2 regions of the Bradyrhizobium sp. USDA 376 genome follow, and region 2 is predicted to be linked to the other one. Evidence: riboswitches for the same ligand, from Rfam matches in the RefSeq annotation. Region 2 holds a riboswitch; the other holds the start of a gene.

Region 1 (14,425 bases), 2.6 Mb from region 2:
GCATGGCGGAGCGTCGCGGCGCTTCTGTCGCCCCCTCTCGAACGGAGCTGAGCTTGGTTCGGTTCGAAAATGTCGGATTGCGTTACGGCCTGGGGCCGGAGATCCTGCGCGACCTCAGCTTCCAGATCCCCGCGCATTCCTTCCAGTTTCTCACCGGCCCGTCGGGTGCCGGCAAGACCTCGCTGCTGCGCCTGTTGTTCCTGTCGCACCGGCCGACGCGCGGCCTCGTCAATCTGTTCGGCCACGACATCTCGCAGCTCGGCAAGGACGAGATCGCGGACTTGCGCAAGCGCATCGGCATCGTGCTCCAGGACTTCCGCCTGCTCGACCACATGACGACCTACGAGAATGTCGCGCTGCCGTTCCGCGTCATGGGCCGCAGCGAGTCGAGCTATCGCAAGGAGGTCATCGACCTCCTGCGCTGGGTCGGCCTCGGCGATCGCATGGACGCGCTGCCGCCGATCCTGTCGGGCGGCGAGAAGCAGCGCGCCGCGATCGCGCGCGCGGTGATCTCGCGGCCGCAGCTTTTGCTCGCGGACGAGCCGACCGGCAGCGTCGATCCGACGCTCGGCCGCCGCCTGCTGCGGCTTTTCATCGAGCTCAACAAATCCGGCACCGCCGTCATCATCGCGACCCACGACATCGGCCTGATGGACCAGTACGAGGCGCGGCGGCTGGTGCTGCATCAGGGACGGCTGCACGTTTATGAATAGGACCGACGAGCGCGGCGTGCTGGTCGATCTCGGACAGGAGCGTCCGCAGCTTCCGGCCAAGGCGCGCAACATGTCGCCGATCGTGCCGCGCGCCTCGATCCACGGCCGCGCGCTGGTCGCGGTCGTCGCCATCATGACCTTCCTGGCGTCGATGACCACGGGCACGGTGCTGCTGGTCAGCGCCTCCGCCGCGGAGTGGCAGTCGGACGTCGCAAGCGAGATCACCATCCAGGTCCGTCCGCAAGCGGGGCGCGATCTCGACCGCGACACCGCGGCCGTGACCGAGGCGATGCGCGCGCAGGCCGGCATCGTCGAGGTCAAGCCGTTCAGCAAGGACGAGAGCAGCAAGCTGCTCGAGCCCTGGCTCGGCACCGGGCTGTCGATGGACGATCTGCCGGTGCCGCGCATGATCATCGCGCGCGTGCAGCCGGGCACGCCGCTCGATCTCGGCGCCTTGCGCGCCCGGGTGACGCAAGTGGCGCCAAGCGCCAGCGTCGACGATCACCGCGCCTGGATCGAGCGCATGCGCTCGATGACCAATGCCACCGTGCTCGCCGGCCTCGGCATCCTCGCGCTCGTCATTATCGCGACCATCATCTCGGTGTCGTTCGCGACCCGCGGCGCCATGGCGGCGAACCGCCCGATCGTCGAGGTGCTGCATTTCGTCGGTGCCGGCGACCGCTACATCGCCAATCGTTTCCTGCGCCATTTCCTCAGGCTCGGCCTCGAAGGCGGCGTGATCGGCGGCGGTGCCGCCATGCTGGTGTTCGGCTTCTCCGAGTCGGTCGCCGGCTGGTTCTCGGGGACACCGGTCGGAGATCAGTTCGCCGCGCTGCTCGGCACCTTCTCGCTGCGGCCGTCCGGCTATGTCGTGCTCGCCGTGCAGGCGGTCCTGATCGGTGCCATTACAGCTGTAGCTTCGCGGCAGACGCTGTTCGCGACATTGAATGACGTTGATTAGGTCCGATAAAGCGGACTCCACTTCGCCTCAAAACGTCCTAAAATCATCCAGGGAAGGGATCACTGACATCGCATGACCTCGCCGACCGACGATCGATCGCCGAAACTGCCGCGCGGCTGGCTGCGCGCGACAATCGTGTCGACGATTGCGCTCGCTTTCGTCGGCGCGGCGGCGGGCTTCGTCGCGTTCCTGTCGCAGATGCGCGGCGCCGAGATCGCGCCGGACCGCAAGGCCGACGGCATCGTAGTTCTGACCGGCGGTTCCTCGCGGGTGTCGGACGCGATGGAGCTGCTCGCCGCCGGCTATGGCAAGCGGTTGCTGATTTCCGGCGTGCATCCGACCTCGACGGCGAACGACATCTCGCGGACCTTGCCGGAGAACCAGGCCTTCATGACCTGCTGCGTCGACCTCGACCGCACCGCGCTCACGACCCGCGGCAACGCCGCGGAGGCGCGGCGCTGGGCCGAGGGGCGACGATTCAAGTCGCTGATCGTGGTCACCTCGAATTACCACATGCCGCGCGCGCTGGTGGAATTCTCGCATGCGATGCCGGAGACCACGCTGATCCCGTTCGTGGTGGTCGGCGACAAATGGCGCGAGGAGCCGTGGTGGACCTCGGCCTCCACCCTGCGGCTGCTCTTGTCCGAATATGTCAAGTACATCGCGGCCGAACTCAGGGTGCGGCTGGAGGATTTCGGGATTGACCTTTCACCCGAGATGTCGGAGCAGCCTGCAGGTCAGCAGCCCAAGCGGCCCGCCACCGCCCAAGCCAATTGACCGGCAATTGATCGGCAAATTAATCGGATCGTCGATGTTTCTGATTTTCCTGCGCTCGTTCGTGTTCAACGTGTTGTTCTACGCCGTATTGGTGTGCCTCGCGATCGTGGCGCTGCCGACCTTCGCATTGCCGCCGCGTGCCATGCTCACGGTCGCGCGATGGTGGGCGAAGGCGACGCTGGTCCTGATGCGCGTGATCTGCAACATCAAGGTGGAATTCCGGGGTGTCGAGAAGATCCCGCAGGGACCGCTGGTAATCGCAGCGAAGCACCAGTCGTTCTGGGAAACCTTCGTGCTGCCGGGTTTCTTCCACCGCCCGATCTTCATCCTCAAGCGCCAGCTCATGCAGATTCCGGTATTCGGCCAGTTCCTGGTCAAGACCGGGATGATCGCGATCGATCGCAATGCCGGCGTGAAGGCGCTGCTGGACATGACGCGGCGCGCGCGCGAAGCGGTGCGCAGCGGCCGGCAGCTCGTGATCTTTCCGGAAGGCACGCGCCGCGCGCCGGGCGCGCCGCCCGACTACAAGACCGGCTTCGCCCAGATCTATTCGTCCTGCGGCGTGCCGTGCCTGCCGATCGCGCTCAACTCAGGCCTGTTCTGGCCACGCCGCACCTTCATGCGCTATCCCGGCACGCTGGTGGTCGAGTTCCTCGACCCGTTGCCGCCGGGCCTGCCGAAGGACGAGTTTCTCTCCCGCGTGCAAACGGTCATCGAGGACGCGACCGGCCGCCTCGTCGAAGCGGGGCGGAAAGAGCAGGAGCAGTTGATCGGCAGCGCGCCGAGCTACGCGCCGTCGGAGAGTTAGCGGCTCTCTCGATCTTCGGGTGCCGGCGCGTGCAGGGGATGCGCATCACCATGCAGCATCGTCGCGAGCTGATGCAATTGCGTGTCGCGAAAACCTTCGGCCTCGATGGCCTTCACCGTTGCCGTGACGTAGTCGCGGTTGGCGCCGGACTGGCCGTGGCCCTGAACGACATGGCGGTGCTGCTCGGCGAGCGACAGCCGGCCGGCATATTGGACATGGCCGCGGTCGACGACATAGGCGAGCGCCGAGACGCGCTGCCGCGCATCATTCTCCAGCCATACCGAGCGCATCACCTCGCGATAGACCGACGTCACCTGCTCGCGTTCGCGCAAATAGGCGACGACGTCAGCGCGGTTCTTTTCGGCGACGCGGAAGGCGATGCCTCGGCAGGCGCCGCCGCGATCGAGCCCGAGCACCAGGCCGGGCTTCTCCGGCGTGCCGCGATGCACGAAGGAATAGACGCAGAGCGCCCGATGCTCGCCGACCAGCCGGGCCGGGACGCGTTCCTCGAATTCGAAGCCCGGCCGCCACATCAGCGAGCCGTAGCCGAACACCCAGAGGTCGCCCTTGGCTGTGGTGACGGAGGGGAGGGTGATTTCCGACATTTCGGGCACGGCTACCAGAACCAAGCCCCGAAACGAAGCGGATTCTCAGTCTTTCGTCGGGGGCCGGCCCCGCTTACATTTGCCTGAATCTGGGGCCAAAGGGTCGCCGCATGTCCGATATGACCGTTGCCACAGGCCGCCGCTCCCGTTGGGGCCTTTTCATCGCACCCGTTCTCCTGCTGATCCTCGCCCTCGCGTGGACCTGCTTCTGGTTCTATGCCGCTTCGCAGGCCGAGGTGGCCGCAGATGCCTGGCGCGCGCAGGAGGCCAAGTCCGGCCGCATCTATGATTGCGCCAAGCGCTCGATCGCAGGCTTCCCGTTCCGCTTCGAGGTCCAGTGCTCCGGCGCCAGCGTCGCCCTGGTCTCGCAGAACGCCAGCAAGACGCCGTTCACGGCCAAGCTCGACAACATCCTGGTCGTTGCGCAGGTCTACGATCCCAAGCTCGTGATCGCCGAGTTTTCGGCGCCGGCCACGTTGACCGACGGCGTCACGCAAAACACCTTCGTGGTGAACTGGAGCAAGGGCCGCAGCAGCGTCGTCGGCCTGCCGGCCGTGCCGGAGCGCGCCTCTCTCGTGTTCGACGATCCCAACATCAACCGGCTGGACGGCAGCGTGCAGGTGCCGCTCGCGCGCGCCAAGCAGGTCGAGCTGCATGGCCGCCTTGCGGATGGCTCGCCTGCCGATCACCCTGTCATCGAGACCGTGCTCCATGTCGCGCAGGGCAGCATCCAGGGCGTTCATCCCTTGCTCGCCGAGCCGTTCGAGGCCGACACGCGCGCCAAGGTCACGGGCCTCTCCGACCTCACGCCGAAGCCCTGGCCGCAGCGCTTCCGCGAGATCCAGGCCGCCGGCGGTCATATCGAGATCGTGCAGTCGCGGATCCAGCAGGGCGAGATGATCGCGGTCGCGGCCGGCACGCTCGGCCTCTCGGCCAATGGCCGACTGGACGGCGAGCTGCAGATGACGGTGACCGGCCTCGAGCGCGTGATCCCGGCACTCGGCATCGAGAAGATGCTGGAAGAGGGCGTGCCGCAGGCAACGCTGGATCGCGTCGCGCCCGGCGTGAAGTCGCAGGACCTCAACAATCTCTTCGGCGCGCTCGACCGCGCCGTTCCCGGCCTCGGCAAGGTCATCAAGCAGAACGCCAACGCCGGCGTTGCCGCCGGCATCAACTCGATCGGCACCGAGAGCACGCTCGAGGGCAAGAAGGCGCGCAGCTTCCCGCTGAAGTTCGTCGACGGTGCGGTGCTGCTCGGCCCGGTCAAGGTCGGCCAGATCCCGCCGCTGTATTGAAACCTCTCTCGTCATTCCGGGGCGATGCGCAGCATCGAACCCGGAATCCATTTCACCGCGTGCGCTGCGGCCCAATGGATTCCGGGCTCGCCCTTCGGGCGCCCCGGAATGACAGGGGCTACGGCTTCTTCTCGAGCTGCCCGTGCTGGCGGCCGAAATCGGCTACCGCCGAATCCTGGCCGATCTCGACGATGCCGCGGCGGATGGCGCGGGTGCGGGTGAAGTGATCGAACAGCGCCTCGCCGTCGCCGCGGCGGATCGCGCGGGTCAGCTTGGCGAGATCCTCAGTGAAGGTGCCGAGCATCTCCAGCACCGCTTCCTTGTTGGCGAGGAAGACGTCGCGCCACATCGTCGGATCGGACGCCGCGATGCGGGTGAAATCGCGAAAACCGCCGGCGGAGAACTTGATGACTTCCGATTCCGTCACCTGAGCCAGCTCGTCGGCGGTGCCGACGATGGTGTAGGCGATCAGATGCGGCAGATGGCTGGTGATCGCGAGCACGAGATCATGATGATCCGGCGTCATCACCTCGACCTTGGCGCCCATCGCCGCCCAGAACGCGCGCAAATGCGCGACGGCCTCAGTGTCGGTGCCCTCCGGCGGCGTCAGGATGCACCAGCGGTTGATGAAGAGCTCGGCGAAGCCGGAATCCGGCCCCGAATGCTCGGTGCCCGCGACCGGGTGTGCCGGCACGAAATGGACGCCCTCTGGCAGATGCGGCGCCATGTCCCTGACCACCGCGCCCTTGACCGAGCCGACGTCGGAGATGACAGCGCCGGGCTTCAGATGCGGCGCGATCTCCTGCGCGACCGGCCCGCAGGCGCCGACGGGAATGCAGAGGATGACGAGATCGGCATCCTTCACCGCCTCCGCATTGGTTGCCACCACCTGGTCGACAATGCCGAGCTCGATCACCCGCGCACGCGTCTTCTCCGAGCGCGCGGTGGTGACGATCTCGCCGGCGAGGCCCTGGAGCTTCGCAGCGCGCGCGATCGAGCCGCCGATCAGGCCGAAGCCGATCAGGGCGACGCGCTGGAAATGCGGGTTCGCGCTCATTTGCCGGCCATGAAGTCGCGCAAGGCATCGACGACGAGGCGGTTGGCCTCTTCGGTGCCGATGGTCATGCGCAGGGAATGCGGCAGGCCGTAGTTCTTCAGCGCGCGCAGCACGAGGCCCCGCTTGGTGAGGAAGGCGTCGGCGTCGTCCGAGGTCCTGCCCTTGTCGATCGGGAAGTGGATCAGCACGAAATTGGCAACGCTCGGCGTCACCTTCAGGCCAAGCTTGGTGATCTCCTCGGTCAGCCAGTTGCGCCAGGTCTCGGTGAACTGCTTCGACATCGCCTGATGCGCGGTGTCCTCGATCGCGGCGACCGCGGCATACATTGCCGGCGTCGACACGTTGAAGGGACCGCGGATGCGGTTGACCGCGTCGATGATGTGCTCGGGCCCGAACATCCAGCCGATGCGCAGCGCGGCAAGGCCGTGGATCTTGGAGAAGGTGTGGGTCACCACCGTATTCTCGGTGGTGGCGACGAGCTCGATTCCCATCTCGTAATCGTTGCGCGAGACGTAGTCGCAATACGCGGCGTCCAGCACCAGCAGCACGTGCGAGGGCAGGCCGGCGCGCAGCCGCTTGACCTCGTCGAACGGAATATAGGTGCCGGTCGGGTTGTTCGGATTGGCGAGCCAGACCAGTTTTGTCTTCGGCGTCACCGCCTTCAGGATGGCGTCGACGTTGCAGGTGAGGTTGGTCTCTTCCGCGATCACGTTCCTGGCGCCGACCGCCATGGTCGCGATCGGATAGACCAGGAAGCCGTGCGTGGTGGAGATCGCCTCGTCGCCTTGGCCGAGATAGGTGTGGGCGAGCAGGTTGAGGATCTCGTCCGAGCCGGCGCCGCAGATGATGCGGTTCGGGTCGAGGCCGAAAGAGCGGCCGATCGCTTCGCGCAGCACGCGCGAGGTGCCTTCCGGATAGTCTTCCAGATGATCCGCCACGCGCTTGAAGGCCTCGATCGCCCTGGGCGAGGGCCCGAACGGCGTCTCGTTGGCCGAGAGCTTGAACACCTTGCGGCCCGGCTCCGGCACCGGGGTCTTGCCGGGCGTGTAGGGCGCAATATCGAGAATGCCGGGGTTCGGCACGGGGCGGGACATCTTCAACTCCGGATAGGCTTTAGGCGGTACGCGATTTACGATTTCGACCCGGTCGGGGCCACCGTATAGCGCGTTGCGTGGCTGCCGACGAGGGCCGTGGAGCGCACCGAGGCCCCCGCCTCGATCAGGGCAGCCTTGATTTTGTCGATGCTGCTCGCAGCCGTGACCGAGACCAGCAGCGCCGCGCCGTCGAAGGCGGTATCGGGTACCGCCACGATATCGGCGAGCGGCGACAGGGTGCGCGCGACCTCGGCATTCCACCCCGACACGCGAACGCTGAAGGTCTCGACCTCCGTCACCAGCGCGCTGTCGGCGACGCGCGAGATCGCGAACACCGGCAGCGCGGCCGGATGGTCGGCGCGCTCGACGAAGGGCATCCGCGCGATGATCTTCGGCGCGCCTTCTGCCTCCAGCTCCAGCCACCACGGCGTGCGGCTCGAGGTCGCCGAGACCAGCGCCAGATCGCCCTTGGACTTCGCCACCGCCTCGACCGCGGCCTGCGCGCTGAAATGCGCGACGTAAGGCACGGTGAAGCCGAAATGGAAGCGGACGGAATCGCGCATCGCGGGCTCGCTCACCGAGATGTCGGCATGCACGGAGAACGGCGCCTGCACATAGGTGAAGGTCGAGATGATGACGCGCCAGATGCTCTCGACGGTGTCGAGCGGCAGGATGCCGCGATGACGCTGCACGATCTCGCGCATCATGGAGGCCTCGCGCGCCGGCCGGAAGGCCGAGCCAACCTCCTGGGTCTGCTTCACCTGGATCAGGCGGTCGATGATGTCGCCGCGCTGCATCAGCAGGCGATGCATTGCCTCGTCGATCGCATCGATCTCCTTGCGCAATTCCTGCAATGATGGTGGCGCGGGCGGACGTTGGGACATATCTGACAGTGGTTGTTGAGAGGCGTTCCAATGCGGGCCGGCCAAAGAGACTGGTAGGGTCCGATCCGCTGCGATCAACGTCCTGATTAGGCAGTCAGGGCGACGAAAGCAAAGAGAAATGACGGCCTGTTCGGTCGGCGAGGCAGGGACGAATTTGGCTGATCCGGACCGCGACTTGACGAAATCCGCCCAAGCCGGTAGGTTTTTGCCTGTTCCGTGGTCATTTGAGCCGGCCGGCTTGCAGCCACGTTAAAAAACTCGCTAAACAGGCCGGGGACGCTTCCGATCCCGGCCGAACCTATCGTTCAGGCCGGGTTTTTCATGGCCTGATGTCAATGCGGTCTGAAATCCGATCGCAAACGAGGTCGATGGTCAGATGGTTGTCGTCAAGTCTGTACCCAGTCCCGCGATCAGTGCCGACGATCGGTCGCACGAGGTGGATCATCCGAGCTCGCTCATCGCGCATTTCGGCGCCGAGCAGCCGTTGCGGCTCGATTGCGGTGTCGACCTCACCCCGTTCCAGATCGCCTATCAGACCTACGGCGAGCTCAACGCCGAGCGCTCCAACGCGATCCTGATCTGCCATGCGCTGACGGGCGACCAGCACGTCGCCAATGTGCATCCCGTCACCGGCAAGCCGGGCTGGTGGGAGACCCTGGTCGGCCCGGGCCGGCCGCTCGATCCCGACAGGTACTTCATCATCTGCTCCAACGTGATCGGCGGCTGCATGGGCTCGACCGGGCCCGCCTCGATCAATCCCGCCACCGGCAAGGTGTGGGGCCTCGAATTCCCCGTCATCACCATTCCGGACATGGTGCGCGCGCAGGCGATGCTGATCGACCGGCTCGGCATCGACACGCTGTTCGCCGTGGTGGGCGGCTCGATGGGCGGCATGCAGGTGCTGCAATGGACTGCGGCCTATCCCCAGCGTGTGTTCTCCGCGCTGGCGATCGCCTGCTCGACGCGGCACTCGGCGCAGAACATCGCGTTCCACGAACTCGGCCGCCAGGCCGTGATGGCCGATCCCGACTGGCACAATGGCGGCTATGCCGCTCGCGGCATCCATCCGCATCGCGGCCTCGCGGTGGCGCGGATGGCGGCGCACATCACCTATCTCTCCGACGCCGCGCTGCATCGCAAGTTCGGCCGGCGCATGCAGGATCGCGACCTGCCGACCTTCTCGTTCGACGCCGACTTCCAGGTCGAGTCCTATCTGCGATACCAGGGTTCGTCCTTCGTCGAGCGCTTCGACGCCAACGCCTATCTCTATTTGACGCGCGCGATGGACTATTTCGACATTGCCGCCGACCATGGCGGCGTGCTGGCGAAGGCGTTCGCCGGCATCCAGACCCGCTTCTGCGTCGTCTCCTTTACCAGCGACTGGCTGTTTCCGACCTCGGAATCGCGCGCGCTGGTGCACGCGCTGAACGCCTCGAGCGCGCGGGTGTCGTTCGCCGAGATCGAGACCGATCGCGGCCACGATGCCTTCCTGCTCGACGTGCCCGAGTTCTTCGACATCTCCCGCGCCTTCCTGCAATCGGCCGGCAAGGCGCGCGGATTGAACGACAATGGTGGCTAGGATGTCAGTGCAGGAAGTGCTGCCGCTGGGCGGCGTTGCGACCGGGCAGCCCGGCCAGGTTCGCGCCGATCATCTGCTGATGGCCGAGATGGTCAAGCCGGGCTCGAAAGTGCTCGACGTCGGCTGCGGCGACGGCGACCTGCTTCAGCTGCTCGAGGCCCGCGGCATCGACGGCCGCGGCATCGAGCTGTCGCGCGAGGGCGTCAACCGCTGCGTCGCCAAGGGCCTCGCGGTGGTGCAGGGCGACGCCGACACCGACCTCGTCAATTACCCCGACGACGCTTTCGACTACGTGATCCTGTCGCAGACGCTGCAGGCGACGCGGCAGCCGAAGGTCGTGCTGGAGAATTTGCTGCGCATCGGCCACCGCGCCATCGTGTCGTTCCCGAATTTCGGCTTCTGGAAGATGCGGCTGCAGCTCCTGATCGGCGGCCACATGCCGCGCACGGAGAACCTGCCGGCGACCTGGTATGACACCGCCAACATCCACTTCTGCACCATCAAGGATTTCGTCGAGCTGTGCGATGCGATCAATGTCAAGATGGAGCGCTCGGTGGCGCTCGATCTCTACGGCCGCCCGGTGCCGCTGAACCTGCCCTGGTGGGTGTGGAATATGTTCGGCGAGCAGGGCGTGTTTCTGCTGAGCAGAGGTGGAGGGAAGTGACGCCGTAGGCGTCATTCCGGGGCGGCACGAAGTGCCGAACCCGGAATCTCGAGATTCCGGGTTCGCTCTTCGAGCGACCCGGAATGACAAGTAGACTAATGCGCCGCCAGCGACCTGGGATCGCGCACCGGCCAGCGGCCCGCTTCGACCAGCGCCATGAACCGCTCCACCGTCGCGTTGAACAGCGCGGGCTCCTCGAGGTTGAGCACGTGGCCTGACTTCGGAAACATCGCGAGCCCTGCGGCCGGCAGATGCTTCTTCAGGAACAGGCTCGGGCCGACGCAAGGGTCGTCCTCGTCGCCGCAGATGATCAGCGCGGGCGTGGATGCCTTCCTGATCGCATCCGTCATCGTGTAGATCGAGGGACGGCCGCCCTGGAAGCCGCGCATCGTGTTGGCCGAACCCTTCGCATCGTGGCGCGCCAGCGCGGCGTAGAAATCGGCGTGGCCGCGCGGGTCTTTGACCAGGAAGGGAATCCGGCTCGGCGCCTCGCGCGTGACCTTTGCCACTTCGGCTGAGCCAAGCGTCTCGAACTGCTCGGCATTGGCGCGGCACTGCTCGCGCCAATTCTCGAGATTCTCGAGCTCCGAGCCGGAGCCGACGCCGGCCAGCGTCATCGACAGCGCGCGATGCGGCGCGTTCAATCCGATCTGGAGCGAGGAGTAGGCTCCCATCGAGAGCCCGACGAGATGCGCGCGCTCGATCTTGAGATGATCGAGCACGGCGAGCGCGTCGGTGTAGAAATGCGTGTAGGTGTAGACCTCGCCATCAGGCACGTCCGACGGCGTGTAGCCGCGCGCCGAATAGGTGATGCAACGGTGGCCGCGCGAGAAGTAGCGCATCTGCGGCTCCCAATTGGTGTAGTCGGCCGCGAACTCGTGCAGAAAAATGATCGGCGTTCCCTGACCCGCCTCTTCGAAATAGATGCGGACGTCATCCCAGGTCGTGGCGTGGGGCATTAACTGTTTCCCTCTCTTCAAGCCGCCTTTGCAGGATCGCAGTTAATGCTGATGTCCGCAATGCGGCAGCATCGCACCAGCACCAACACAAAATCATCGCAGCTATTCGCCGACGTTGCGTCTTTTTCTCGCCACATCCGGAAGCTTTACGCCCCGGCGGATGTGGGCCACCGCACGGGCCGACGGGAAGTGGGGTGTCAACCAAGGATGAAGAATGTTTGAGTTGTTTGCGTTCCGCCTGTCGCGTTGTGTTGTCGCGCTGGCGGTCTTCTTCGCGGCGGTCGCCGCATTCGTTTCTCCGGCCTCGGCGCGGCCGCATCATCGTCATAGCGCAGAGCGGCACACTTACGTGCATCACGCCAGACATCATCACTCCCGCCATCATGCACGCAGCTCGCGCTTCGAGCGCAGCGTGGCGCAGTTGCGGGCGGGCGGCTTCGCCGACACCCAGGCCAGCTATGATCCGAACGCCGACGCCGGCGGTGCGGGCATGAGCGGCGGCCTCAGTGGCGGATCGGGCCTCGTGTCCGAGGCGCGCCGCTATCTCGGCGGCAATCCGACCGGGCGCGGCAGCCTGTGGTGCGCGCGCTTCATGAACATGGTGCTGGAGCACACCGGCCATCGTGGCACCGGCTCGGACATGGCGAACTCGTTCGCGCGTTATGGCACGCGCGTGTCCGGCCCGCAGGTCGGCGCCATCGCGGTGATGTCGCGCGGTCGCCGCGGCGGCCATGTCGGTATCATCACCGGCATCGACGCCCAGGGCAATCCGATCATGATCTCCGGCAACAACGGCAACCGCGTCCGCGAGGCGCCGGTCTCGCGCGGCCGGATCTATGCGTATGTGATGCCGAACTGACCGTCGCCAGTGCAGGTTGACAGCCTCGTGCTCACATGCGCGAGGCTGTCAGTTGCGCCACGAACCTTTTGCTGCTGCCGTGCGACGAAGATGGCACTGGCCGAACCTTCGGCCCGGAGTGGCAGGGGATCATGGCATTCGCGAAAGTCACGGCGGCGGAGTTCAACGCACTGCTGAAGCAAAACGGCTCGGCGAGGTTTCAGCGCGAGCTGGCGCGTTACGACTTCTTCGTGCCGCAGGGCGACTGTGCCGTGCATCGCGGCTCGCTTTCCGTGCCAGGTGCGCTGCCGGCCTCGGCGGCCAACATGCTCGTGCTCGGCGATCTCTCGGCGGACGGCCTGCTGGATCTCGGAGAGGATGGTGCGGAGTGCGGCTGTTTCATCGTGCTGGGCAACGTTGCCTGCAGCGCATTTGCAAATGCCTACGGCAAGTGCGTCATGATCGACGGCAACCTCGAGGCCGACGAGATCATCGTCAATTCGTTCGAAGATTCGGCCCTCACGGTGACGGGACATCTCCGGACCTATTTTTATCACGGCATCGACATCTGGGCCGAGGTCGGGGGCCGCGCGGAGATGGAATATGGCGACGGCTATTGCCTGCCGATCGGATATACCGCGGCTGCGGCCGAGGCGATCGAGCCGCGGCATGACCGCGATGCGTCCTTGCGCAGGCTGAGCTTTGGGAACGGCGCGTCTGTCGATCCGCAGGATTTCCTCGATCGGCTGAAAAACGGCCAGCCGATTTTTCGGCCGCTTATGTAGCAGACGCCGCTTACATCAGCTTTGGCTGCTCCACCGCAACCGCATCGCCCACGCCGATCTCGCCATCGGCAATCACCTCGGCATAGATGCCGCAATCCATGTGGCCGAGATGGCGCGAGAGCGTGGGCGGGATCTCGAGATCGCGCTTTGCCGTCACCGGGTCGACATTCGTGGCGGGGCAGCGGACGATGCGCTTGACCACCTTCAGGCGGGCATCGCCGATCGCGAGCGTCTGGCCGACGAGGTCGAGCTCGGACCAGGCCGGCCAGCCCTTCACGTAGAGATTGCCGCGGAAGCGCAGCGGGTGGACTGCGGTGCCGCCGAGCATGGCCTCGATGGCGCGGACGCTGTCGAGATTGATGATGGACACGACCTTGCGGGCGACGTCGGAAAAGCTGTGGTCGCGGCCGGACAGGACTTTTGGCGGGCCCTTCAACTCCGGCTGGAAGTTCTCGCGGAAGTAGGCCTCGATGGCGGCGCGCCCGGCGGCCGTCTCCAGATCGCCGCTGGCGACGATCTGGCCGTCCTTGCGGATGGTCAGGCGGTTGGTGGCGTCCTCGAAGCGGCTGTCGAGGGAGGCTAGCCGCTCATTGCGCGCCAGCATCAGAAACAGGATTTTCGGCTTCCATTCGGGCGCCTCCGGATCGAACCCGCTCGGGCCGTTCTCGATGGCGTAGCGGCGGTCGGCGGGCAGCGTCTCTCCTCGCCGCAAGGGGACGCGGGAGAGCGGCTCCGGTGTCAGGCCCTTGATCGGGTAGCGGTAGAGGCCGGTGATCTCGGCAGTCTGGCTGGCTGGCTTTGCGTTAAGTGTCATGCCGCTACTTAGGGGATTCGACGCAGCCCCGCCAAGCCGGCGGATCAGCGCACGAAATTGTGAAGTCGCCTCTTTCGCATCCGCAACCCGCTTCCCACATCTGCCCCAGGCCGGCGGCCACGCCGGTCCACGACGACCGTTACCGGTTGAGAAACGTCAATGCGGTAATCGGAAACCCAATGAAGATGCCGTTTGGGGTGCCTTGGAGGGCCCCAGGGGCAGGCCGAGGGACACAAAAGACATGAATATCGACAAATATACCGAACGCTCGAGGGGCTTCATCCAGTCCGCGCAGTCGCTCGCAGTGCGCGAGGGGCACCAGCAGTTTTCCACCCTGCACGTCCTGAAAGTCCTCTTGGACGACAATGAGGGGCTCGCGGCCGGTCTGATCGACCGCGCCGGCGGCAATTCCCGCGCGATCCTGAAGGCGACCGAGGAGGCCCTTAACAAGGTGCCGAAGGTCTCCGGCGGCGGCGCCGGCCAGATTTATCTCGCGCCCGAGCTCGTCCGCACCTTCGACGCGGCTGAGAAGGCCGGCGAGAAAGCCGGTGACAGCTTTGTCACCGTCGAGCGGCTGCTGCTCGGCCTCACC
Region 2 (14,425 bases):
AAACTTTTGGAAAGTTCATCTCGGCATTGAGACAATACTCGCCCGCCAATTCAGCAACTCGCGAATAGATAACGTCGCTCTTGCGAAGGAAGTCGAGTCATTGTCGACGACGTTTGAGCATGTGGTCGGCGCCCTGCTGAGCGAAGCGGGCGTCCACCCTACAGGTACGCTGATGAGGAAAGTGCAGCGGTTTTGGAGCGCCGTAGCCGACATCCACTCAATACTAGTTGCCGAGTATGGTTTGGTTTCGACTACTTCGAAGACGCGGGCCGCGCAGATTGCGAGTATCCGCTCATTGTCCGGGACTGGACCGAACATAGAAGTCGCGCGCACGATCTTATTAGCCGTCTTGTATCGAAACGACGGGCAACATAACGGCATGACGACGTGGTCGGAAGAAGAGCTTCAGAGTGCTATTCGAGTCTTTCTAACGGCCATAATGCTCTGCCGCAAAAATCTTCTAACAAGTCCCCCAAAGCCCTGATGCGTGGTCCGCAAGCTGATTAAACAACAGCCGCCTTGCGGCCGGTCCTTGACTAGCCATCCTCTCAAGGAACGAACGTTAGTGTCTGAAACGGGTCCAAGCCGCCCGCGCTGATCGTCCTCCAGTCGAACGAGTATCGATCCTGCAGCGGCCAATCGTCCGGCAATTTGATCTCGAAGTATCCGCCGATCGCCATCTCATATCCTTCAACAGGGCTGCTTTCAGCAAAGTATCCTTCCGGGCCAAAGTCGATAGTGACAAATTGAGATGCAAGGATCGCGACAAGACCGCACATGGCATCAAGCATGTTGCCGAAATTACTGAGATCGAAGTTTTGATGGCGAGAATGTTTCGCGGTATTGTACGCTTGATACCAAGGCAGCGCGCCACCTACCTTCCATGCGGCAAAAGGCGCGCGTGGATTCTCTGAGCCTTTCCAAATTGGAAGTCGCACCTGAAACGAAGACAGGTGGTGAGTTTGATCGAGTTTTCGGTAGTCTAACATGCTCCAATTGCCGTTGCCGACCCGCCCGATCTCAGCGTGCAACTTTACAGTGAGTTGGAATAGCCGGGGATCCCGTACCCAGGGCAGCTCCGGAGAGGGCATGGGCTTTTCGGGACGCCCCCCGAGAATAAAACGAGAATACTTCCTTGGGAAAACCTACTGAGTATTGGAGCGGGCGAAGGGAATCGAACCCTCGTATGCAGCTTGGGAAGCTGCCGTTCTACCATTGAACTACGCCCGCTTGTGCGCTTCGCGCCCATCCTGATTAGCCGAGACGGCGCCTCCCGCCAAGCGGTTTGGCGCGTCCGCCCGGACGGTTGTTAACGTCCTGGCAAGATTCCGGGTGCGCCGGATTGTGGCGGTGTTATGATCGGCCTGTCGGGGAAAAGCGTGCACTGAGTGGGGCGTGTGCATGGTGGGGCGTGGCTACACGATATTCGACACGGCGATAGGCCGTTGCGGCATCATCTGGAGCAGTACCGGCGTGGTGGCCGTGCAATTGCCGGAGGCGCGGGAGATCGACACCCGCCGCCGGATTTTTCAGGCTCATCCCGAGGCGCGCGAGCAGCGGCCTCCGCCCAATACCGAGCTTGCGATCGAGGGCATCGTGGGCCTGCTGCAGGGCAACGATCCCGATTTTTCCGACGTCAGCCTGGATGCCGGCGGCGTGCCCGGCTTCAACCGGCGGGTCTACGAATACACCTGCACGATTCCGCGCGGGGAGACGCGCACCTATCACGAGATCGCCAAGGCACTCGGCGCCTCCGGCGCCGCGCATTCGGTGGCGCAGGCGATCGCGAAAAATCCCTACATGCTGATCGTGCCGTGCCACCGCGTGCTGGAGGCCGGCAATTACACCGGCCGGATCTCGCCCTATGGCGGGGTGATCTCCAAGCGGCGTCTGCTGTCGCTGGAGGGCGCCCATCCGGTCGCCAGCAAGACGCTGTTCGAGGTGCTGCTGCCCGTTGCTCCGCCGAGGCCGTCTACCTAGATAAGGCGGCATGGACGCCACCACGCTGCTGACGACACGATCGATAAGGGTCTCCGAGTTTCGCTGCGATGCGGGACCGGACGACACGCCGTTCGCGGAATGCCGCACGGGTCATTCCATCGCCTATGTGCGCTCCGGCAGTTTTGGCTGCCATTGCCGCGCCGGCTTCTTCGAGCTGGTGGCGGGCTCGATCCTGGTCGGCGCCCCCGGCGAGGAATACACCTGCACGCACGAGCATGTCAGCGGCGACGTTTGCCTCGGCTTCTTCTTCAGCGAGGACCTGGTCGATGCCCTCGGGGGACGGCGCGAGATCTGGCAGGTCGGCGCGACACCGCCGCTGCCCGAGCTGATGGTGCTGGGCGAGCTCGCCCAGACGGCAGCAGATGGCAACAGCGACCTGGGACTCGACGAGATCGGCCAAATTCTTGCCGGCCGTTTCATTGATGTGGTTTCAGGCAAGGCGCGCAAGCCGGCCACGCCGACCGCGCGCGACCGCCGCCGCGCCGTCGAAGCCGCGCTGTGGATCGACGACAACTCGCATGCCGAGCTCGATCTCGAACAGGCAGCAAAGCAGGCCGGCCTCAGCCCGTTCCATTTCCTGCGGTTGTTCTCGGCCGTGCTCGGCGTCACCCCGCATCAATATCTGGTGCGCTCCCGGCTGCGGCACGCCGCGCGCAGGCTTACCGAGGACGACATCGCCGTCACCGACATCGCCTATGACGTCGGCTTCGGCGACCTCTCCAACTTCGTACGCACCTTCCATCGCGCCGCCGGTGTGTCGCCGACGAAGTTCCGGCAGGCCTCGAAGGGGATGCGCAAGATTCTCCAAGAGCGGGTTGCCCTCAACTGACTAGGGTCGTCTCCGGCGCGCGCCAGTTGCGGCGCGCTTTGCAATGGAGACGATCATGTACGACCACATCGGATTGCGCGTTGCCGACCTCGACGCCGCCACGCGCTTCTACACCGCAGTGCTGGCCCCGCTCGGCTATGTCCTCTGCTCGAGCGGCGACGGCTATGCCGGCTTCGGGCCGAAGGGCGAGCCGGGGCTGTGGCTGCATCTGAACAAGGGCCGGAAAGCCGACGGCGCGCATATCGCGTTTCGCGCCGGGGATCATGACGCGGTCAAGGCGTTTCACAGCGAGGGCCTGAAGAGCGGCGGGCGCGACAATGGCGGCGCCGGGCCGCGCAAGGATTATAGCCCGACTTATTACGCGGCGTTTTTGATCGATCCCGACGGCAATAATGTCGAGGCGGTTTGTGTGTGAGGCGCGACCAAGCGCTCCACATACGCCGTCATTCCGGGATGGTGCGTAAGCACCAGACCCGGAATCTCGAGATTCTCAGGTGCGCAATTGCGCACCAGAGTTCGCGCTTCGCGCGCCCCGGAATGACTCCAACAAACGGGAATTCCCATGGCCTCCATCCACAACGACATCCCCCTCCCCGCCCCCGCCCGCGACGTCTGGGACGCGGTGCGCGATTTCGGCGCGCTGCCGCAGCGGCTGGTGCCGGGCTTCGTCACGGCCTGCACGCTCGACGGCGATGCGCGCATCGTCACCTTCGCCAACGGCTCCGTCGCGCGCGAGGTGCTGGTCGATTGTGACGATGCGCGGCAGCGCCTCGTCTATGCGATCAACAACGAACGGCTGAAGCATTACAGCGCCTCGGTGCAGGTGATCGCCGAGGGCGAGGCACGGTGCCGGCTGGTCTGGATCATCGACATGCTGCCGAACGAGCTCGCGGCCTACGTGCAGGGACAAACGAAGGAGGCCGTCGCCGCCATGCACCGGGCATTCCCGGCTGCGTAGCTCTTTGTTGGAGCATGATCTTTTCGGAAAACCGCTGCACACTTTTCCGGATCATGCTCGCTTGCGTGATGTTTTTCACAGAGCCACGCCCTCGCCGGCCGTAACCATGCCCGCGTGCGTCCGGTTGGCTCCGCTCTCCCGGCGGTGCCACGCACGCGAGGAGCATGCCATGAGAGGTGCGGACAAGGTGATCTGTCAGGCGGCCGCCGTGCTGCTGCTGTTTTCGATGTCGGGCGTGCCGGCAAAGGCGCAGTTCCTCGGCGGCGGAGGTGCCGGCGGCGAGGACATGATGACCCAGATGGCGCCGATGCTGGAGATGATGAAGGCGAAGATGGGCAAGCGCCGCTTCGCCATGCTGATGCAGACCATGGGCCCGATGATGAGCCGCATGATGGAGAACGGCGGCGGCGGGCTCGGCGGCATGATGGGGGGCGGCGGCAATCTCGGCGGCGGCTTTGGCGCTCCGAACTACGGCGGCTATGCGCCAATGGGCGGAGGCGTGCCGACTGGGCTCGGCGGCATGGGCGGCGGCGACATCATGGGCATGCTCGGCGGCTCGGGAGGCGGCGACATGATGGCGATGATCCCGCAATTGATGCGGCTCGCCAATGCCGGCGGCGGTGGCCATCGCCGTCACAAGCACCGCTGACGCGGGCATATCCGGCAACGAGGCAACCACCCTTCGGGGGGCACGAAGGATGGTTGCGCCGGGCCGGCGGATGGGGCTTCGCCGGTGTTAGATCCGATCGTTCAGCAGGACGCCGGACAGCGAAGGGTCGCTTGATTGCGTCGCGCTGTAGGTCGAATCCGTAAGCGAGTTCTTCAGCGACTGGAGGAATTGCTGCAGCAGGTCCGTCGCCGACGTACTGCTTGACGAACCATCCGTGCTGCTCGCAGTCGTCGTGTCACTTGATCCCGTCGTGCTGGATGAGGTCGAATCCGTGAGCGAGCTCGTCAGCGATTGGAGGAATTGCTGAAGCAAATCCACCAGCGGATTGCCGCTCGACGAGCTGTCCGTGCCGCTGGCCGAAGCGCCGCCATCCGGCGACGGCCCGGGCGGCGGTCCACCTGCTCCGCCCGGTCCACCCGGACCATGGGAGAACGCCGCCTTGAAGATGCCTTGCAGCTCGGTGGCCTGCTCGTCGGTCAGCTTGCCGTTCGACACTTCCTGCTGGATGAGATCGTCGACCTTCGAGGTGAACTCGTCGGGCGATAATCTGCTGCCGCTGGATATATCGCTCGCGCTGCTCGATTGCAGGGCGGAATCGATGTCGCTGAGTGCGGACGACAGCGCCGTCTGATCGGCCGCGCTGACCGCGCCGGAGCTGACTTCCGCCTGCAGCTCGTCCTGCAGTCGCTGCAACGGCGATGTGTGGCGATGGTGGGAGGAGAGCGCCGAAATCGAGGTCATGATGGCTTTCCGTGCTGATGAACTCGCGGCGAAATTGTCGCCAGGAGCTGGCGCGGAGCCTTCGGCATGGCGCGGCTTCGGTTACCCGGCATTGCCAGGCAACCGATGGAAATATTCAGAAACAAAAATCCGGCGCGCGCGTCCTAATCCGCGCCCGACAGAGCCGGCCTGATCGCGGGCTTGCCCTCGCGCGGTCCCCAGCGGGTCAGCACCACGCTGGAGCATGACAGCAGGCCGAGCACGACCATCGAGCTCGCGGCCAGCCAGAAGAAGCTCTGCGCGGTGGCCTCGTGCGTCAGCAGCCACCAGCCGACCGCGGAGATGTAGATCAACCGCGCGGTCTGCGCCAGCACCGGGCCGATCACCTTCGCCGCACCTTGCGAGGAGAAATACATCGTCGTTGCAAGGCCGAAGAACGCGTAAAACGGCCCGACCGTCGAGAGATATTGGTGGCTCGCCGCGCGCACGGCCGCGCTGTCGGTGAAGATGTTGACCCAGAGATCGGGGAAGATCGCAACGAGGCATGCCGGCGCGCCGACGGCCACGAAGGCCGCAGCACTGGCGATCCAGGCGATGCGCCGCGCCCGCGCGATGCGGCCCGCGCCGATCGCCATTCCGACCATCGGCACGCAGGCAATGCCGAACGAGAACGCGATCGAGGTCAGCAAAAATTCCAGCCGCGCGCCGACGCCGTAGCCGGCGAGGATCGCGGTGCCGAACTTCGCCAGCATGTGGGTGAAGATCGAGATCGTCAGCACCGATTGCAGCGGGGAGAAGCAGGCGATGGCGCCGACCTTGAGGATGTCGAAGAACATCGCCCATTGGATGCGCAGGCCGCGCAGCCTCAGTGCGATCCGCGCGCGGCCGGAGAACAGGTACCAGCCCATGATGCCGATGTTCATGGTGTAGGCGATCAGCGCGCCGGCCGCGACGCCGCGCATGCCGAGCTGCGGCACCGGGCCGAGCCCAAGACCGAGCGTGCCGCCGAGCACGATCTGCCAGGCTGCGGAGTTGAGGATGAGGAACGACGGCAGCTTCATGTTGCCGGTGCCGCGCAACACGCCCGCCATGGTGTTGAGCAGCCAGGGCAGCACGGCACCGCCGAAGAACACCTGGGTGTAGGCGATCGCATGCATCAGCACATCGCCGCGGCCACCGAGCATTTCGAGCACTTTTGGCCCGAAGATCAGCATGCCCAGCATGAACACCAGTCCGAAGGTGATGCCGATCAGCAGCGCATGCATGGCGAGCGTGCCCGCGCGCTCACGATCTCCGGCGCCGAGCGCGCGGGCGATGGCGGAGGCCACCGCGCCGCCCATGGCACCACCCGACATCGTCATGGTCAGGATCACTGTCGGAAACACCAGCGCCATCGCGGCCAGCGCCTCGACGCCGAGCCGGCCGATATAGGACGTCTCCGCGATCACCGTGCAGGTGCCGGCCGACAGCGCGATCACGTTCGGCCAGGCGAGGGAAAGCAGCGTGCGCAGGATCGGACCGTCGGTCAGCGCACTCCGCACGGGACGCGGCGGCGGCAGCAGCGGGCGCTCTTGCTCATCGACCGGGATCTCGGCGATGTCGGACATGTCCTCTCCCGGGCAAGGGCGCCATTTGCGGCGCGGCAATCACTTGGTGTGCCAATGACTTTGTTCGCGCGAAAGGCGCGGCGAGAGGCTTGTTAGCACGGCAATTGCCGGTTCCTCCTGCGCCTGATGCAGGCGTGCCCTGCGGGAGCGCATTTCGATAGGTGGAATTGACTTTCTCCCTCTCCCCGTTCTTACGGGGCCGCGACGAGCTTCGCTCGCGCTGAGAGGGTTGGGGTGAGGGGCTCTATCCGCACAGACGGTGAGAGCTGGACTCGCGGAGACTCCCCCTCACCCGGAATTTGCTGACGCAAATTCCGGCCTCTCCCCGCATGCGGGGAGAGGCGAAGTGCGCGGCGACAGCATCGCCTAACCGATCGTCCACACCAGCGGCGGACGGCCGCCTACCGTCGGACGCAAGTGCACGCCGATGTGCCGTCCACATCCGGCAGCCAGCCCTTCGAACAATCCCTCCAGCACTTTGGCGCAGGCGCGGTGATAGTCGGCGACGTCGTCCATCAGCTTCCAGCTCTGCTGGCGGAGTTCGAACGCGCCTTCGGACAGCGTCGCCTCGGCGGCGTCATCCTGCGCGGCGAACAGCGCGTTCAGGAACGATGCGAATTCACTCGCGCCGCCGCGGGTCATCGACAGCGCCGCTGCAACCTCGTCGAAATATTGCATCCCGATCAGCTTGCCGGTGAGGTGCAGCAGATAGCCGGTGTCTTCGGGGCCGAACAGCTGCACCATCACGGGCGCGGCGGTGCGGACATATTCCATCGCGTAGTTGCGATAGGCTTTCTCCAGCCGCGGCTTCGGCCAGCTCGCGACCGGCAATGCCGGCGCGGTCTTGGCGTCGAACAATGGCGCCTCCAGATGCCGCGCGAAGACGAGGCGCTGGTCGAGCTCGAGCGGATGGTCGTATTGATGGTAGTAGCCTTCGAGCCCGTCCTGGCCGTCGACGCTCTGCTTGGTGCAGACGAAGCCGAGGCGGAGATCACCCAGCGCGACGCCGTTGTTGGCGTGCCAGCCGCGCAGCATCGCGCGTGAGACCTCGCCCGGCACGCCGCAGATCGCGGTGCCCTTCCAGATCCAGCGCGGCGGCGGATAGCGGATCCAGGCTTTGCGGTCGCTCTCGTACATGTATTCGACATGCACGCCGCCGATCCAGTTGGAGAGATAGTGATATTGCGCGGCGGCCACCGCCGGCGGCAGATGGCTGAGCCCGAGCTTCTGCAGGCCCGGCAGGAAGCGCTCCTGCTGCTGGCGACGGAACACGCGAAACACGAACTCCGCCGCATCCGCCGTGCCGCGGCGCGTGACGACAGTGAGGATCAGGCCGGTGAAATAGGCGTGATAGAGGTCCGCGACCGCGCGCCAGCGCTTCCATTGGGCTTCCTGCGCGGCGTCTGATGCGGCGGTCATGTTCGCTCCCGGATTGTTGTTTTACGGGAGTGTGTCATCGCAGATGGAGCGGCGCAATGAAACGCGAGCCGTAATCGGAGCAGAGCCCCATGCAGGAGCCCGGAAGCAAACTTCGGTGTCGTCCCGGCGAAGGCCGGCTCTACACCCGAAAATGCTTGCTCAGCTTCAGGCCCTGCGCCTGGTAGTTGGAGCCGATGCGCTGGCCGTACATGGCGTCGGGGCGCGCCAGCATCTTCTCGTAGACGAGGCGGCCGACGATCTGGCCGTGCTCGAGGATGAACGGCACCTCGCGCGAACGCACTTCGAGCACGGCGCGCGCGCCCTGCCCGCCAGCGCCGGCATAGCCGAAGCCGGGATCGAAGAAGCCGGCATAATGCACGCGGAATTCGCCGACCAGCGGATCGAACGGCACCATCTCCGCGGCGTAATCGGGCGGCACCTGCACCGCCTCTTTCGAGGCGAGGATGTAGAACTCGCCGGGATCGAGGATCAGGCTTCCGTCGGGACGGGCCGAGATCGGCTCCCAGAAATCCTCCACGGCGTAGCCGGCGCGGCGATCGACGTCGACGACGCCGGTGTGGCGCTTGGCGCGGTAGCCGACGAAGCCATTTGCCTTCTCGCCGGACAGATCGACGGAGACGGCGACGCCGCCCGAGAGATCGGCATCGTCGATGTCGACGAGACGCTCAGTGGCGTGCAGCGCATCGAGCTCGTCGGCGTTGAGGATGGCATCGCCGGTGCGGAAGCGCACCTGCGACAGGCGCGAGCCCTCGCGCACCAGCACCGGAAACGTCTTCGGGCTGATCTCGGCATAGAGCGGGCCGTGATAGCCGGCGCCGATCATGTCGAAGCGACGGGTGCCGTCGGCGATCACGCGGGTGAAGACGTCGAGCCGGCCGGTCGAGCTTTTCGGATTTGCGGCTGCGACGATCTCCGGCGGCAGCGCGAGGCTCTCGAGCAGGGGCACGATGTAGACGCAGTTGGTCTCCAGCACCGCGCCGTCGGCAAGGCTGAACTCGTGCAGCTTCAATTCGTCGATGCGCTCGGCGACGGTGGCGCCGGGCCCCGGCAGGAAGCTGGCGCGGACGCGGTAGGCGATGTCGCCGAGGCGCAGATCGAGGCTTGCCGGCTGGATCTGGCTTTCGACGAAGTCGTAGGCGGGCAGGATGAGCCCCGCCTCCGCCATCGCCGCGATCATGCGGTCGGGCAGGATACCATTGGCGTCGGCGGCGATCGTGAAGCTCAACCGGGGGTCCTCGTCAGGGGTCAAACGCATCCGGACATGCAGGAAATACTAGCCTTTTACGGCTATCCGATGGACGCCTTGACGGAAAGGCCATTGCGGAATATGAGCATCACTTATCCCGTGGTGATTTGAGCCGGCCGGCTTGCAGCCACGTTAAATAAGTCGCTAAACAGGCCGGGGACCTCTGTGATCCCGGCCCGTGGTTTTGTCCAGGCCGGTTTTTTTGTGACCGTTTTCGACGAAACGGTCATGTCGGAGGGTCCTATGTCGAAGTCGCCTGCTGCTTACCGTCCCGAAACCCGCCTGGTCCATTCCGGCACCCTGCGCTCGCAATATGGCGAGACGTCGGAGGCGCTGTTTTTGACGCAAGGCTATGTCTATAACAGCGCCGAGGAGTGCGAGGCGCGGTTCAAGGGCGAGGACCCCGGCTTCATCTATTCGCGCTACTCCAACCCGACGATTGCGATGTTCGAGCGCCGCATGATCGAGCTCGAAGGCGCCGAGGCCGCCCGCTCGGCGGCAACCGGCATGGCCGCGGTGACGACCGCGATCCTGGCCCCGCTGAAGGCCGGCGATCACGTGGTCGCCTCGCGCGCCTTGTTCGGCTCGTGCCTCTACGTGATCCAGGACCTCTTGCCGCGCTACGGCATCGAGGCCACGCTGGTGGACGGAGCCGATCTCGACCAGTGGCAGCGCGCACTTCGGCCGAACACCAAGACGTTCTTCCTGGAGAGCCCGACCAACCCGACGCTCGATGTGCTCGACATCCCCGGCATCGCCGAGATCGCGCACAGTGGCGGCGCGCGGCTCGTCGTCGACAACGTGTTCGCAACGCCGATCTGGCAGAGCCCGCTGGCGCTGGGCGCCGACGTCGTCGTCTACTCCGCGACCAAGCACATCGACGGCCAGGGCCGGTGTCTCGGCGGCATCATCCTGTCGTCGGAAGCCTTCATCGCCGAGCACCTGCATAATTTCATGCGCCAGACCGGTCCCTCGATCTCGCCGTTCAACGCCTGGGTCCTGCTCAAGGGCCTGGAGACGCTGGGCGTGCGCGTGCGCGCGCAGACCGACACCGCGGGCCGCGTCGCCGAGGTGTTGGCGAGCCATCCCAAGATCTCGCGGCTGGTCTATCCCGGCCGCGCCGATCATCCGCAGGCAGCGCTGGTGAAGAAGCAGATGCGCGGCGGCTCGACGCTGGTCGGCTTCGAGGTGAAGGGCGGCAAGGCGGCCGCGTTCCGCGTGCTCAACGAGCTCAAGCTTGCGAAGATCTCGAACAATCTCGGCGACGCCAAGAGCCTCGTCACGCATCCGGCCACCACGACGCATCAGCGCCTGAAGCCGGAAGACCGCGCCGCGCTCGGCATCAGCGAGGGCTTCATCCGCTTCTCCGCGGGGCTGGAGCATGCGGACGATCTGATCGAGGATCTCACCGCGGCGCTGGAGAAGGCGTGAGGCGATCAAGGTCCCGTAGGGTGGGCAAAGCGACTTGTCCGCCGTAGCTCGAAGAGCGAAGGCGGAAGCGTGCCCACCATTCAAACCAACGCTGCCGATAGATGGTGGGCACGGCGCGCGAAGAGCGCGCCTTTGCCCACCCTACGGCACCGAGCCTTACATCGGCCGGTACGTCCTCACATCAGCCGGCACGTTCACCCCTAGCTTGATCTGGCCGACGGAGCGGATGATGTCGTCGCCGAGCAGCTGGGCGAAGCAGGCGTAGCCCCAATCGTTCATGTGCAGGCCGTCGGCGATCACGAAGCTCTCGACCGGGATCGACTGGTTCTCGTGCCAGTCGCGCATCACCTCGAAGCGCGGGAAGATGCCGACCTTGCGGAGCTCGGCGACCTTGCCGAGCAGCTTGATCATCTTGCCGGCGCTCTCGGCACGCTGGTTGACGGCCGGCGAATATTGCGGATCGACCAGCACGATGTCGGCTCCGCCGGCAGCCTGGATGTGGGAGATGCCCTCCTCGACCAGTTTTGCGGTATCGGCCGGATCGAGATTGCGCAGCACCGCGTTGGTGCCGACCTGCCAGATCACCATGTCCGGATGCACGTCGATCACCTGCGTCTGAAGGCGCTTCATCATCTCGGGCGCGTCCTCGCCTCCGACGCCGGCATTGACGACGGTGATGTCGGCGGTCGGATAGTGCCGGCGCAGCTGTGCGGCGAGACGGTTCGGATAGTTGAAATCGGGCGAGCTCGCGCCGTATCCGGCGGTCGACGACGAGCCGAATGCGACGATCACGACAGGCTGGCCGGCGACGAGCTTGGCGGCGACATGTGGCAGCGAGCCCATCGCCTTCGAGCCGCCCTTCGGCGGCAGGCAAGGCACGCGGCTGAAAACATCGCCGGCAGACTTGGCGACCTGCTTCACCTTGTCGATGGCGCGCGCGGTGATGCCGCGCTGCTCGGGGGACGTCACGGCGACCGTGGTCTGGGACGGCGATGCGGGAGCGGGATTAGCGGTTTGTGCCGGCGCTTGCGTCGCCTGCGCGGCTTGTGCCTGCGCGCGCGACTGCGACACCGGCGTCAGCAACAGCAGCGCTGCCGCTGCTGATACAGCCAGCCATGCTGTCGGGAAAAAAGGGCGGAGAGAACTCATTAACGCTAGACCTCAATTTTGCTGCTGGGCCGGCCCCAGATGGGCTGCGTCAAACACGAACTGTGCCAACGCCCGGCCAAGGCAATCATGAACCTGCTTCGCCAGTTCGGGGCCGCGGGACGGGCTGAAAAGATCGAACTGCCCCTGGTCATTCCACTGCCGCATGATCGCGAAACGGTCGAACAGCGGAATGTCGTGCTCCTGCGCCACCACCCGCATGTTGTCGAGATAGGGCGGCGCCGAGATCATCGTCTCTGTACGCGGGCTGTACTGCAAGTTCATCAACACGACGTCAGCCCCTGCATTTTGCAGCGCGGCAACCCCCTCGGTCACAGCACCGCGAAAATCATCGGGATCGATGGCTCGGATAGCATCCACGGTCCCGGTCTGCCAGATGACCAAAGTAGGCCTTTTTGCTTCCATCAGCTTAACGAAGGTGGTGGCCGCCTCCTCTGCCGTTTTCTTGCTCTGTATTTCTACGGAGACATGCACGACTTCCGACGGTGGCAGCTTGTCCTTCAGGATGGCCTGCATGCGCGCCGGATAGGACGCATCCTCCGAGGCCGGAATCGTGGTCGAACGGCTGCCGATGACCAGGATTTCCAGCGGTTTGCCTGATCTCACGGCCTCGGCGACCTTGGGAAGCTGGCTTTCGCTGCTGAGCAGATAGGACGGCAATTCGCAGGCCGCGGGTGCCGCCGGAGCGGCAGACGCAGCATCGCCCGCGCGCGCCTGGGGCGCGGCGAGGCCACCGCATAGCAGGATCAGGCTCAGGAGAACCTTCGCCTTCATCAGCCCCCTCCCGCCAGATCGGCGTTGCCGACGGCGTTTTTGGTTTTCGCACCGCTCTTGTCAGCCACGCGCTTGTACCACGAAATCACCCATGCAACGCCCCACATGATCAGGATTCCGGAGAGACTAATCAGCGCATGCATGACTGCGCCGCCGGAGACCTCGGCCAGGATGAAATGGCCGGCGAAGGCGAGGAAGACGCCGAGGCAGAAGATCTCGAGCGAATGCTGGCCGCACAGGATCAGCGGCCGCAGCCACTGCGATTTCAGGCCCGGCCAGTCCCGCGGCAGGAAGCGCACGGTGAGCGCGGCCAGCGCCAGGAAATGCGTGAAGCGCAGAACGTCGAGATCGGTCTTGTCGATCGGATACATCCACTGCTCGAGCCGCTTCGGCATCAGATGGGACAGCTGCGGCAAGTACCAGGTCAGCGTCACGTAGAACGCCGCCACGATATAGGCGATCGAGATCCACATCGTTACCGGCGACGCTAAAATACGCGACATGCGCCGCGCACCTCCGAGCGCACACCATGCACCGAAGACGAAGAGCAATTGCCAGGCCAGCGGATTGAAGGCCCAGAAGCCGTTCGGATAGGCGGAGAAGTAGAGATCGTATTCCCAGGTCACCGCGTAGAGCACGACGGAAAGTCCGAGCGTGACGTCGGGCTTCCATTTCATCGACCACAGGATCACGGGCAGCGCCAGCATCAGGACGATGTACAGCGGCAGCACGTCCATGTTGACGGGACGGAAGCGCAGCAGCAGCGCCTGCACGATGGTGACGTCGGGCTGCTTGAGGAAGTCCATGATCCCCATCTCTTCGGTGTAGAGCGGGTTCTCGAACCGGGTCGCCACATAGGAGATCTCGGCGAGGAAGATCGTGAACAGGAAGACGTGCGCGACGTAGATCTGCCAGACCCGCCGCAGGATGCGCGCGGTAGCGATGACGACGCCGCCCTCCAGCATCGCGCGGCCGTAGACGAAGGCGGCGGTGTAGCCTGAGATGAAGATGAAGATCTCGGTGGCGTCGCTGAAGCCGTAATTGCGGATCGTGAACCAGGTCAACAGGCTCTGCGGCAGATGGTCGATGAAGATCAGCCACAGCGCCAGCCCGCGGAACAGGTCGAGCCGGAGCTCGCGCTCGCCGATGGCGGGCAGCGTGATGGCTGGCGCGGCCGCGCGCAGCTCCGCAGGCTTGGCGGTTCCTGCGATCGTCGATCCCGTCACTTGGTCGGCAATGGTCATCGGGGCCTAAAAACCCTCACCCAAATCGCGACGTTGAAGGAGTGTACCGGTCCGGCCGTCATCTCGCAAAGCGGCCGGATCACATCGGGGTGTATTCCCTTAGGGATGTATTCCGTCGGGGATGTATTCCCTTGGGGGTGTACTTCCTCGCCAATTCTGGCGGCACGATGTCGCCGAAACCGCTCCGGAGTTTGGTTCCGGCGCCGGATTTCGGTATGATGCCGCCATGTACCGCGCCGTGACCCGCCAGATCGAAGTGACCGTCGAGCCGAACTTTGTTCCGGAGCAGTCGTCGGCCGACCGCTCCCGCTATTTCTGGTCGTACACCATCGTCATCA

The links. A riboswitch is a leader RNA that binds a small molecule or an ion and turns the genes downstream of it on or off. The one in region 2 is predicted to bind S-adenosylmethionine.
Region 1: another riboswitch for S-adenosylmethionine. It lies ahead of metX (homoserine O-acetyltransferase MetX); the one in region 2 lies ahead of ACVJ19_RS15575 (O-succinylhomoserine sulfhydrylase).

The regions. Positions count from the first base shown of each region.
Region 1 covers NZ_JBSSGN010000001.1:687,247-701,671, reverse strand. Annotated here, with positions in the region: gene ftsE (cell division ATP-binding protein FtsE) at 54-713, shown strand; gene ACVJ19_RS03075 (cell division protein FtsX) at 706-1,674, shown strand; gene ACVJ19_RS03070 (YdcF family protein) at 1,747-2,451, shown strand; gene ACVJ19_RS03065 (lysophospholipid acyltransferase family protein) at 2,486-3,259, shown strand; gene ACVJ19_RS03060 (gamma-glutamylcyclotransferase) at 3,256-3,864, opposite strand; gene ACVJ19_RS03055 (DUF2125 domain-containing protein) at 3,975-5,159, shown strand; gene ACVJ19_RS03050 (prephenate/arogenate dehydrogenase family protein) at 5,278-6,216, opposite strand; gene ACVJ19_RS03045 (pyridoxal phosphate-dependent aminotransferase) at 6,213-7,310, opposite strand; gene ACVJ19_RS03040 (chorismate mutase) at 7,346-8,194, opposite strand; SAM riboswitch at 8,401-8,480, shown strand; gene metX (homoserine O-acetyltransferase MetX) at 8,571-9,773, shown strand; gene metW (methionine biosynthesis protein MetW) at 9,775-10,437, shown strand; gene ACVJ19_RS03025 (alpha/beta fold hydrolase) at 10,533-11,396, opposite strand; gene ACVJ19_RS03020 (NlpC/P60 family protein) at 11,611-12,255, shown strand; gene ACVJ19_RS03015 (hypothetical protein) at 12,387-13,019, shown strand; gene ACVJ19_RS03010 (MOSC domain-containing protein) at 13,030-13,833, opposite strand; gene clpB (ATP-dependent chaperone ClpB) at 14,075-14,425, shown strand, end outside.
Region 2 covers NZ_JBSSGN010000001.1:3,330,752-3,345,176, reverse strand. Annotated here, with positions in the region: gene ACVJ19_RS15635 (hypothetical protein) at 1-484, shown strand, start outside; gene ACVJ19_RS15630 (hypothetical protein) at 549-989, opposite strand; tRNA gene ACVJ19_RS15625 (tRNA-Gly) at 1,157-1,230, opposite strand; gene ACVJ19_RS15620 (methylated-DNA--[protein]-cysteine S-methyltransferase) at 1,402-1,980, shown strand; gene ACVJ19_RS15615 (helix-turn-helix transcriptional regulator) at 1,991-2,830, shown strand; gene ACVJ19_RS15610 (VOC family protein) at 2,886-3,245, shown strand; gene ACVJ19_RS15605 (SRPBCC family protein) at 3,393-3,788, shown strand; gene ACVJ19_RS15600 (hypothetical protein) at 3,958-4,437, shown strand; gene ACVJ19_RS15595 (hypothetical protein) at 4,525-5,199, opposite strand; gene ACVJ19_RS15590 (MATE family efflux transporter) at 5,343-6,785, opposite strand; gene ACVJ19_RS15585 (hypothetical protein) at 7,152-8,204, opposite strand; gene ACVJ19_RS15580 (2'-deoxycytidine 5'-triphosphate deaminase) at 8,344-9,480, opposite strand; SAM riboswitch at 9,561-9,640, shown strand; gene ACVJ19_RS15575 (O-succinylhomoserine sulfhydrylase) at 9,715-10,902, shown strand; gene ACVJ19_RS15570 (SGNH/GDSL hydrolase family protein) at 11,059-12,051, opposite strand; gene ACVJ19_RS15565 (SGNH/GDSL hydrolase family protein) at 12,064-12,843, opposite strand; gene ACVJ19_RS15560 (OpgC domain-containing protein) at 12,843-14,087, opposite strand; gene apaG (Co2+/Mg2+ efflux protein ApaG) at 14,314-14,425, shown strand, end outside.